DNA from 3 places in the Marinilactibacillus sp. Marseille-P9653 genome. Region 1 is predicted to be linked to each of the others. Evidence: predicted binding sites of a transcription regulator. Region 1 holds the regulator's gene; each other region holds the start of a gene.

What was found. The regulator Rex, encoded in region 1, represses fermentation and respiration genes when NADH is low (regulators of the CRP and FNR family bind a similar motif). The targets are predictions, from matches to a motif close to TTGTGAANTANTTCACAA.
Region 2: LG377_RS09945 (formate/nitrite transporter family protein) is a predicted target of Rex. The motif match lies at 1,330-1,347, and genes of this name have one in related genera.
Region 3: pdhA (pyruvate dehydrogenase (acetyl-transferring) E1 component subunit alpha) is a predicted target of Rex. The motif match lies at 2,273-2,290, and genes of this name have one in related genera.

The regions. Positions count from the first base shown of each region.
Region 1 is NZ_CAKAKH010000001.1:520,826-524,348, forward strand. Features, by position in the region: gene LG377_RS02605 (ABC-F family ATP-binding cassette domain-containing protein) at 1-1,541, opposite strand, end outside; gene LG377_RS02610 (redox-sensing transcriptional repressor Rex) at 1,945-2,643, shown strand; gene LG377_RS02615 (DUF4305 domain-containing protein) at 2,707-2,910, opposite strand; gene LG377_RS02620 (CPBP family intramembrane glutamic endopeptidase) at 2,939-3,523, opposite strand, start outside.
Region 2 is NZ_CAKAKH010000001.1:2,034,303-2,037,825, forward strand. Features, by position in the region: gene LG377_RS09940 (GNAT family N-acetyltransferase) at 1-378, opposite strand, end outside; gene LG377_RS09945 (formate/nitrite transporter family protein) at 514-1,314, opposite strand; gene LG377_RS09950 (hypothetical protein) at 1,791-2,603, opposite strand; gene LG377_RS09955 (VOC family protein) at 3,133-3,523, opposite strand, start outside.
Region 3 is NZ_CAKAKH010000001.1:1,782,100-1,785,622, reverse strand. Features, by position in the region: gene LG377_RS08705 (DUF1576 domain-containing protein) at 1-1,326, shown strand, start outside; gene def (peptide deformylase) at 1,405-1,977, opposite strand; gene pdhA (pyruvate dehydrogenase (acetyl-transferring) E1 component subunit alpha) at 2,464-3,523, shown strand, end outside.

The DNA of each region.
Region 1 (3,523 bases):
ACTTTAGTAGCCATACGATTAATAAAGTATCGGTCATGGGAAACGAATAAAAGCGTTCCCTCGAAATCAATCAGCGCGTTTTCTAAAACTTCTTTGGAGTCTATATCCAAATGGTTAGTGGGTTCATCTAGTATAAGGAAATTGTTTTTCTCCATAGCTAGTTTTGCTAAAGCAACACGTGCTTTTTCGCCACCACTTAAAGAAGAAATAGATTTTTCAACGTCATCTCCAGAAAACAGAAAGCTTCCTAGTAACGTACGAATAGATTGTTCAGGGATTGTTGGGTGTTCATCCCATAGTTCGTCTAAAACACGCTTCGTTGAATGAAGCAGAGTTTGTTCTTGATCATAATAACCAGTATCCACTTTAGTACCAAGCTGGATAGAACCAGCTAATTCTGGAATCTGACCAACCAGTGTTTTGAGCAAGGTCGTTTTTCCGACTCCATTTGGACCGACTAAAGCGATCGCATCTGTTTTTCGAATATCTAAATTGATGGATTCAGATAAGACATGATCATCGTATCCTATAGCAAGCTCTTCCGTTTGAAGAACAACGCTACCTGATTCTCTTTCAGTATAGAAATTAAAGTTTGCCGACTTTTCGTCATCTTGAGGTTTACCCATTTTGTCCATCTTATCCAGCATTTTTCTTCTGGATTGAGCTCGTTTAGTTGTGGAAGCTCGAACAAGATTACGATTGATAAAGTCTTCAGTCTTCTCGATTTTTTTCTGCTGCTTTTCGTATTCTTTCCACATTTTTTGAATAAGCTCTGCTTTTAGTTTCAAATAATTGGAATAGTTTCCTGTAAAGTGTTGAACCTTTCCGTTACTCACTTCGTAGATTTCATTGACGACTTTATCTAGAAAATAGCGGTCATGTGAAACAATCAGTAGAGCGCCTTTATAACTTAAAAGGTATTTTTCAAGCCAAGCTAGCGTATCAATATCTAAATGGTTAGTGGGCTCATCCAAAACTAATAGATCTTTTTTCTCCAGTAGCAATTGGGCAAGCGCTAAGCGTGTTTTTTGACCACCAGATAATTGAGAGATCGGCATTGAAAAGTCTTCTTCGTAAAAACGGAAACCATGAAGCACAGAGCGGATTTCACTTTCATAACCGTAGCCATTTTGTTGTTTGAAGGATTCTTGCATGATGTCATAGCGTTTGAGTAGTTCCTGATATTGCCCTTGATCTTCTAGGAGACTAGGATCACTCATTTTGGCTTCTAATTGACGCATTTCTTTTTCGAGTTGAATGACAGACTCAAAGACGGTCAGCATTTCTTCCCATATAGTTCTAGTCGACTCTAAGCCGGTATGTTGATCTAGATAACCGATAGTCAAATCTCTTTTTTTGTTCATGCGTCCAGCATCGGGCTCTTCTTGTCCAGCTATAATATGAAGTAAAGTCGATTTTCCTGCACCATTTCTTCCAACTAGTCCGACTCGGGCAGCTTCTTTGATTTCTAGAGTAACGTCATCGAACAAAATCTCTGCACCGAAGTGACGTGCAACTTTCTGAGTTTGTAATAAAATCATTTAAATTCCTCATTTTGAATTATTAGGTCTTTTTATCTCTACATACTAAGTGCTTTTCCGTATAAGTGTAGCATATCTAAAGAATGATATACAGGTAACAGAATAGGAGAAATACAAAAAACTTTTTATGTAATCGGTTACCTTGGATAGTTAAAATAATAGGCCGAATTGTCCATTATACAGATGTTTTTTCACAAACTACTTGGAAAGTTTGTTAGTGATTAAAGTTAACGTAGCTACAAACGCTTATTTTATGGTCATATTAACTTTCATTTTCCGATTTACATGCTATAATAACTAGTGAAACATCTCTTACACTTGTGAAATCTGATTCATAAAATCAACTTAAATAGGATTAACCTTTCAATCAGAAAAGGCAATTAAACCATAAAGGAGAAAAAGCATGGTAGAAAAGAAGATTCCTAAAGCAACTGCAAGAAGGTTACCCCTTTATTATCGTTATTTACGCTTTCTCCACGAAGCCGGGAAGAGCCGAGTATCCTCAGCAAAATTGAGTGAGGCCGTAAAAGTAGATAGTGCTACAATCAGAAGAGACTTTTCATACTTTGGAGCGTTAGGTAAAAGAGGGTATGGATACGATGTCGAAGCACTGATGAACTTTTTTAGTAAGACGCTCAATCAAGACCGCCTGACAAATGTCGCTTTAATCGGCGTAGGGAATCTTGGACAAGCGCTATTGAACTATAACTTCAGACGTAGCAATAATACAAGAATTAGTGCTGGCTTTGATGTGAATAAAGAACTGATTGGTACGGTTCATCAAGGCGTACCTGTCTATCATATCGATGAGATGGTAGAACAACTTGATTTACAACAGATAGATGTTGCCATACTGACGGTCCCTTCAGAAATCGCCCAAGAAATGGCGAACAAATTAGTTGAAGGCGGCGTAAAAGGAATTATGAACTTTACTCCAATTCGAGTAAATGTACCGGATAATATCCGAGTACATAATGTCGATTTGACCAATGAGCTTCAAACATTGATTTATTTTATCAACTATTATCAAGAGCTAGATGAGGCTGAAGATGAAGTCGTGATTGATGAAGATACAGGAGAGCTTTTTGTCGAAGAAGATTAAAGAGCTAATCAAAAAAACTGCAGGCTATTCGTTCAAACACTTGAACGAGCAGCTTGCAGTTTTTTAAACTTTGTAATTTTTTTTGATTTTATAGTAGACCTGTACTAAACGCGTACCTTGTACAAAGTCTCGGGTAGCTAAAAGAACGAATAGTATGGGGAAAAAATCCCAGCCATCTCTTTGGACAGAATTGATGGTTACATAAATCAAAGCGGCAAACATAGCATATTTCAAAAAGATATAAGTGAGTAATTGTTTAGTTGTCATTAAAAAATCCTTTCATAAAGCATGTTCCTTATACGAAAAATATTTGAAGTATAGCGAATGTATTCATTAAACTATGAGCGATAATAGGTGTCCAGATATTTTTGGTTTTATAGTATAGCCAAGAAAAGACCAGTCCCATAACGGAGTAAACCAGCATTCTACCATCAAAGTGAATGAAAGCGAAGGCTAAAGAACTAATGACTGCAGCCCCAATACCACCAATTTTTCCAATACTCAGACCAAATAAGACTTTTCGAAAAACAAATTCTTCCATAATAGGGCCCGCGATGGAAACAATTACAATGAAATAAGGATAACGCTTGATGATTTCAAGGATTCCTTGGGTGTTTTGTGAGGTGATAGGTGTTCCTAAAAAACTCACTTCAATAAGTGTAGCGATATACTGGGAAACAACTGCGATCACGAATCCTACGACTCCCCAGATCATAACTTCAGATTTTTGTATGCTGAAGGTTTTTTCGAACAAAAGATCGAATCGATTTTTTCTATCCAGGTAAATGATAAGCCCAGCACCTAAACTAAATAAAAGGATATTCGACCAGATTCCACCAGCAGGCTGTAGAGAAGCAGGTAATAACTGATTAGATAATAC
Region 2 (3,523 bases), 1.5 Mb from region 1:
CGGCATGTCTTCAAGTGTACCAAATACTTCATAACCGTGTTTTTTATAGAACCCTTCAGCCTGGTAACTTTTTGTAGAGAGTGTGATGTGAATGATATCCATCTCTCTCGATCTCTTTTCAATTTCTTCTAAGAGCATGCTACCTACTGATTGGCCTCTGTAGTCATCTTTAACTGCGAGCATTGCAACGTGGATGTTCTGGTATTGTTTGTTTCCAATGATGCCACCAACTAGGTCTTTTCCGTTGTAAGCACCTATAACGATTTTCTCGGCGTTCCGTTCCGGAACTTGATCAAATGTATCTTCGTTTTGCTGATCAAAGATTTTTTCAATTTCTGGTTCTAACTTTTCGTATGCCATTTCTTTTAAATTGATCATTAAATATCCTCCGTTTGTATAATAATATATACTCTAAAAATACCATACTATTAAGAAGAATATAAAAGAAAATACTTTCCAAACTACACTCCAGTGTTTTAAAGCATTTCATTATATGAGGTGTATTCATCCATCTTAGTCTAGATAAACATGATCGCCTCTGTTCAACCAAGAATAGACTAAACCGATTACTAGACCGCCACCTACATAGTTACCTAACGCTGCAAAAAATAAGTTCGTCGCCAAAGCGGTACTCGTCATTCCAGCTATTGCTCCACCTGAAGCAAAATAAGCCAGTGGGAAGGATGAGAAGTTGGCAATGACGTGCTCGAATCCTAAAAATGCAAAGATAAAGATAATAAAAATCATAGCCATGACTTTTCCAGCATCATCCTTCATACGAATTGTACAGTACACTGCTGTATTTACGATGATGTTGGCAAAGATCCCTTCTGTGAATACTTGAAGCGGTGTTTTTTCGAGTTTATGTTCTATTGCAGTAAACAAGAAATGATCTGGTGGGAGATCTTGAAAAGTTGAAGTTAAAGAAACAAGATAACTTGCTAAGATACCTCCAATTAAATTAAAGAGCATGCAAGCAAATAAGATCATTCCGGCTTTTTTGAATGTAAGCAACTTGCGGTGAACGCCAATCGTTGTATACATCATATTTGATGTTCCTAACTCCGCATTCATATAGATGATCATAACAAGTGACCAACTGAACATAAATGAATACAAAAATTTCCCAGAACCGTGTGCTACTTTTTCTGCAGACTGGGCGGTGATTACTGCAATCGCCGTTCCGAGTGTTAGAAAAAGTGTGGCTAGCATGGCTCTTACGATATAACGAGAAAAACTTTTCTCAAATAATTGCTTTTTCTTTTCGATACTTGTTTCTATTGAATAAAATAACCCTTGATAATTGGCATCCATTATAACCCATCCCTTTTGTTCAACATTTCACTATGTTGGTATTTTACCACCAATAGAACAAATTGAAAATAGTATTTTCAAAATACTTTCAGAGAATTCGTTTTCATTTTCACTCTATATTTTAAGATAGGATTTGCTTTTACAATTAAGAAAAAACTTCTCTTTATCATTGGCATAATCGTTTATCTACAAGATGAAAAAAGCATCTACTATCTTCTAATTGAATAATAGTAGATACTTTATACAAATTCTGATGGTTCTTTTTATGTTCCATTTGGAATAAGCATCTTTTGAGAAGTTAAATCAATGTTGTTCAGGTCATCACGAAATACTTTTGGACTATAAACTTTTAATTCGTATTTCCCTTCAGGGATTTCAATCGTTAACAGACTTTCTTCATAAAAGAAACCTCCTCAAACAACTTTGTTCTTAACAAAACAAAAAAAGAGACTTATAAAAGCCTCTTTTTTAACGAGTTATTTTGCTGGTCTATAGCCTGCTTTTATAGCTTGAACTTCTGTGGTAAACATGGCTTTCGGTTTTGTCGTCGCTTTATAGTATTGAGAGTTTGGTATATGATAAATTTTATTGTTAGATCCTTTTATCAATCCTTTTCCTTTAGCATCGACGTACTTTTTATTACCATCTCTAAATATATTGTTGATTGTTCCAGGAGCTTTATTTCCTTTTTTGACTAGCTTGACTTCGATTCCTTCAAGTCTGAACCCAAAGCCTACCGTTCCAGCAGCTTCCCCATTTTTAGCCCAACCTTGCCAACCAAATGTTTCAGAGTGAACGCGGTAGTACACATCATATTTTTTCTCCATTTCACCCGTGAGCTTGACCTTGATAGCTTCTAATCTCTTCGATTCTCCCTGTGTACCACTAACCTGTCCATTAGATTTCCAACCTAACCAGCCTTTTGACTGTACATTGGTCTGATAAGTAATGCCTCCCTTAAATTCAGGGTTAGAAAGTTCGATCTTAATCGCCTCTAGTCTCTTACCTTTTCCGACTGCACCTGAGGTTTTACCGTTATTTACTTTTGACTGCCAACCAGAAGACTGCATAAGCGTTGAGTAGTTCACTTTCATTGGTTCTTTGGTTTTGGAACTAGTAGCTACTTTAGTACTACTTGCAACTGTTTTAGGTTTGACGACTTTAGATACTGCTGACTGACTTGTATAAATCGATGGAGCTGTCTGAGCTTCAACTATGCTATCTGTATTCCAATTAATCCCAACCAATAGTAATGCCGATGTCATAATACTGACCACTAGCTTTTTCATCTTTTAACCTCTTTTCTTATTTAAGAAGAGCATAGCACAAGGAATCGTCTTTTCACCATGTAGTTGTGAACAAAATATTCACTTTTATTGTAATTATAGTTACTTAGATATTCTTTTATAAAGACTACAAATCCACCATGAAATAATATAAAAGGTTTTAATAATTTTTTACATAGAATAATTAAAAGCAAAAACAGAGAGCGCTGGGCAGCACTCTCTTTCCCATTTATATTGGTTATACTCTACTTTCAGCTTTAGACATTTTCACTGTGTTAGATCCTAACAACCTAGCTATTGAAATTAAAACCATGCTTAGTAGTAATGCTATAAATGCCCAGATTGACTATTTAGATTTAGTATCTATTGCTTCAGAAAATTGACCTGGTAAATAGTCAGGTTGTAACTATAGACTGTCATTATGACGCAATCGATGCACCTTATAAATTTTCATTTACAAATACGATTTAACCACTGATACAAAAGGAGCAACATTGAAAACGATTCACTTAATTTTGCACATTATTTACTGTCACTCGTCAATAACGAGCATATTTTGATCATCAAATGCCCATGCATCTGCATAAGCCACTTCCCAGTAATAACCGTCTAAATCTCTAAAGTAGCCGCTATATCCTCCCCAAGAAACAATGACTGGTTCTTTAACAATTTCAGCACCCAAAGAGCGTGCACGTTCCATGACGTCGTCAACTTCCTCTTTTTTCTTTGCATTCATTGCCAATGTTATTCCATTGAATCCCTCTCTGTTAATCTTCATAGGTTCATCTCCAGCAATATCTGTAGCCAATTGTTCTAATGGAAATAATTCCAACTTTGTACCTTGATTATTAAAAAAGATAATTGGAGCGTCTGGCGAGTCATCATAACACTGAAACCCTAGTCCTTTATAAAAGGTTCTTGCT
Region 3 (3,523 bases), 1.3 Mb from region 1:
AATAAAATAGTTGCTACTTCAGCTCGTCAGATCACTCAAAATACTCAATACTGGATGCTCATATCATTTGGAATATTTCTGGTGCTCATTTCATTTGTTTTCAATACACCTTTTGAAATTATTAAAGGTCAGGCAATTATTCTTACAGCTGCATCCAACTTAATGACTGACTATTTCGAACTTGCCAACGTGGGCGCAACGTTTTTTAATTCCGGAATACTAACGTTGCATGCTTTACTTTTGATAAAAGTAACCAAAGCCAAAATTAACGGTTCACTGATTGCCGCTGTATTTACAGTTGCGGCTTTTTCATTCTTTGGTAAAAACCTCTATAATTCCATGCCGATTGTCGTCGGAGCATTCACCTATGCTTGGGTAACGAAGGTACCTGCCGAAAGATCATTACTAGCTGCTTTGTTTGGAACAGCGCTAGGACCACTTGTCAATGAAATCACATTTAATATCGGCTTACCTTTAGGCATAGGCGTACTGCTAGGAAGCGCGGCCGGATTTGTAGCTGGATTTATTTTGCCACCATTAGCCCATCATTTTGTTGGCTTCACCAAAGGATTTAGTTTATACAATATTGGATTTTCGAGTGGTGTAGTCGGTACAATTTTCACTTCAATCCTTAGAGCTACTGGAGTCGTAATAGAACCAATTTCACTAATCTCTAAAGGAAACAATATGCCGATGTCATTATTATTTTTCCCGTTATTTACAGTCATGTTAGTATACGGGCTCTATTTAAATTCTTGGTCATTAAACGGGTATAGTCGTATGATGAAGCATTCTGGACAATTATCCTCAGACTTTGTGAAAAAGAATGGGTTCAACCTTACGCTGATTAATATGTCTCTATTAGGGTTTATAGCTTTGGGATTCGTATTATTGTTAGGAGGAGAACTGAACGGCCCAGTCATTGGGGGCATTCTGACTGTAGTAGGGTTCGGTGCGTTTGGTAAACATCTTAAAAATGTTATCCCTATCTTGTTGGGCGTTACATTGATCGGGCATCTCAACAATTACGATATGAGTGATACTTCAGTTATCATAGCAGGATTGTTTGGAACAACGATAGCACCTATAGCTGGTCGATACGGACTAGTTATGGGAATGGTTGCTGGTGGATTACATTTAACGGTTGTTAGTAATACGAGTTACCTTCATGGTGGAATCAACCTTTACAATAACGGTTTTGCAGGTGGTTTTGTAGCTGCGCTAATGATTCCGTTATTAGAAGCTGTTCATTACCATAGAGAGCAGCGCAGAGAAATTAGAGAACCAGTCGATCCAGCAGAATCTATTAGAACAGAAGAAGATTAAAAAAGCTGAAAATGGTGTGTTTAACTTTACTCAAAAAGTTCGTTAAACATCATTTTCAGCTTCTTTATTATAATTAATCTATTCTCCTGAGCCTAAGACGTCGATTCCGTCTGGAAGAGCAAGTGGATTTTCTGGATCAATTCGGTCGTAGAACATAACACCATTCAAATGATCGATTTCGTGCTGAACCACAATAGCTGGGAACCCTCTTAATCGTTCTTTATGTTTTTCACCATCCAAATCAACATATTCAACAGTTATGCGTTTATGTCTTGGAACAAAACCTTCAACTTCTCTATCAACAGATAAACAGCCTTCGCCATCAGGAAGACAAGTCTGTTGAACTGAATGACTCACGATTCTTGGGTTGATCATGATTCTACTAAATTCGGGTTCGTCTGATTCTTCATCAGCTGCTGGTAAATAAACAGCTAAAAGTTGACTAGAGACATTCACTTGGGGAGCAGCGATACCTACACCAGCTCTTAATTCATATTTTTCTGCAATTTCAGGGTCTTGACTGTTGATCAGAAACTGTAACAGTTCATTAGCTAACTGTTTTATGTCTTCTGACAAAGGGAAATCTACTTTTTTTGCGATTTTACGTAAAGTAGGGTGACCTTCCCTGATAACATCTTTCATTGTAATCAATTGAATACACTCCTTCATTCAGCATTCTTCTACTCTGAGAGTTAGCTTCACCATTTTAACAGTTTTATTAAAGAAATGCACGTCACAATAGACTCTTTAGCAGTTGAAATATTAGAGCAAACAGTAAATTAATCATTGGATGATATAGTGAATAAAATCACAAATGAAAGCGATTGAAACTGTTGAAAAACACGTCTTGGATATTCATTAATATTATATAACAGTTTAAAAGACTGTATTACTATCGTTAACACTAATTAATGGTATTTAAAATCGCGGAATAAAAACACATCGATAGTGTTTGTTTTCACAAAAAGCTTTATAACCTTGTTCTATCAACGTTTTTAGACATATTCTCAGAGTCAATGACTTGCAAAATGGAGTGATGCATGGTAAATTTAACGAGGAATCGAGAAAAATGATACAGTTGATTTCAGCTGTTTCAACTAATAAAAAGTTTAACTAAAAGAGAGGAATGTATAGTCTATGGCAAAGCAACCAGTTGATTACGAAGCATTACTAAGTTCAATCGAAGCTTCGTTTCCGATGGTTCAGATTCTTGATAAAGATGGTAAAGTCGTAAATGAAGACATTATGCCTGATTTATCAGATGATGAGTTAGTAGAATTAATGGAGAGAATGGTGTGGTCACGTGTGTTACATGATCGCTCTATGGCTTTAGCACGTCAAGGACGTTTAGGATTTTACGCTCCAACTATGGGACAAGAAGCTTCTCAATTAGCAAGTCACTTCGCATTCAAGAAACAAGATTGGCTATATCCAGGTTACCGTGATGTTCCGCAATTGATCCAACACGGTTTACCATTATCACAAGCATTCTTGTGGTCAAGAGGTAATGTTGAAGGAAACAACTATCCAGAAGGTCTTAACGCAATTCCACCTCAAATTATCATTGGTGCACAATATATCCAAGCAATGGGTAACGCAGTTGGACAAAAATTTGCTGGAAAAGAAGACGAAGTTACTTTCACTTATACTGGTGATGGCGGTTCTTCACAAGGTGATGTTTACGAAGGTATGAACTTTGCTGGACGTTACAAAGCCCCAGTAGTATTTTATATCCAAAACAACGGCTATGCGATTTCTACTCCACGTGAGAAACAATCTGCAGCAAATGCATTAGCTCAAAAAGCAGCAGCAGCAGGTATTCCTGGTATCCAAGTTGATGGAATGGATCCGTTAGCAGTATACGCTGTTTCTAAACAAGCACGTGACTGGGCAGCGGCTGGTAATGGTCCTGTTCTTATTGAAACAATCACTTCACGTTTCGGACCACACTCAACTTCTGGGGATGATCCAACTCGTTACCGTGAACAAGAATCATTCGATTACTGGGAACAACGTGATCCACTGATCCGTTTCCGTAACTTCTTAACTGAAAAAGGTCTATGGACTGAAGAACGTGAAGAAGAATTGATTGAAAAAACTAGAGAAGAAGTTAAACAAGCTGCTAAAGAAGCAGATCAAGCTCCAAAAATGAAAATCTCTAAATTCTTAGAAAGTATGTTTGATGCTCCAGGTCAAA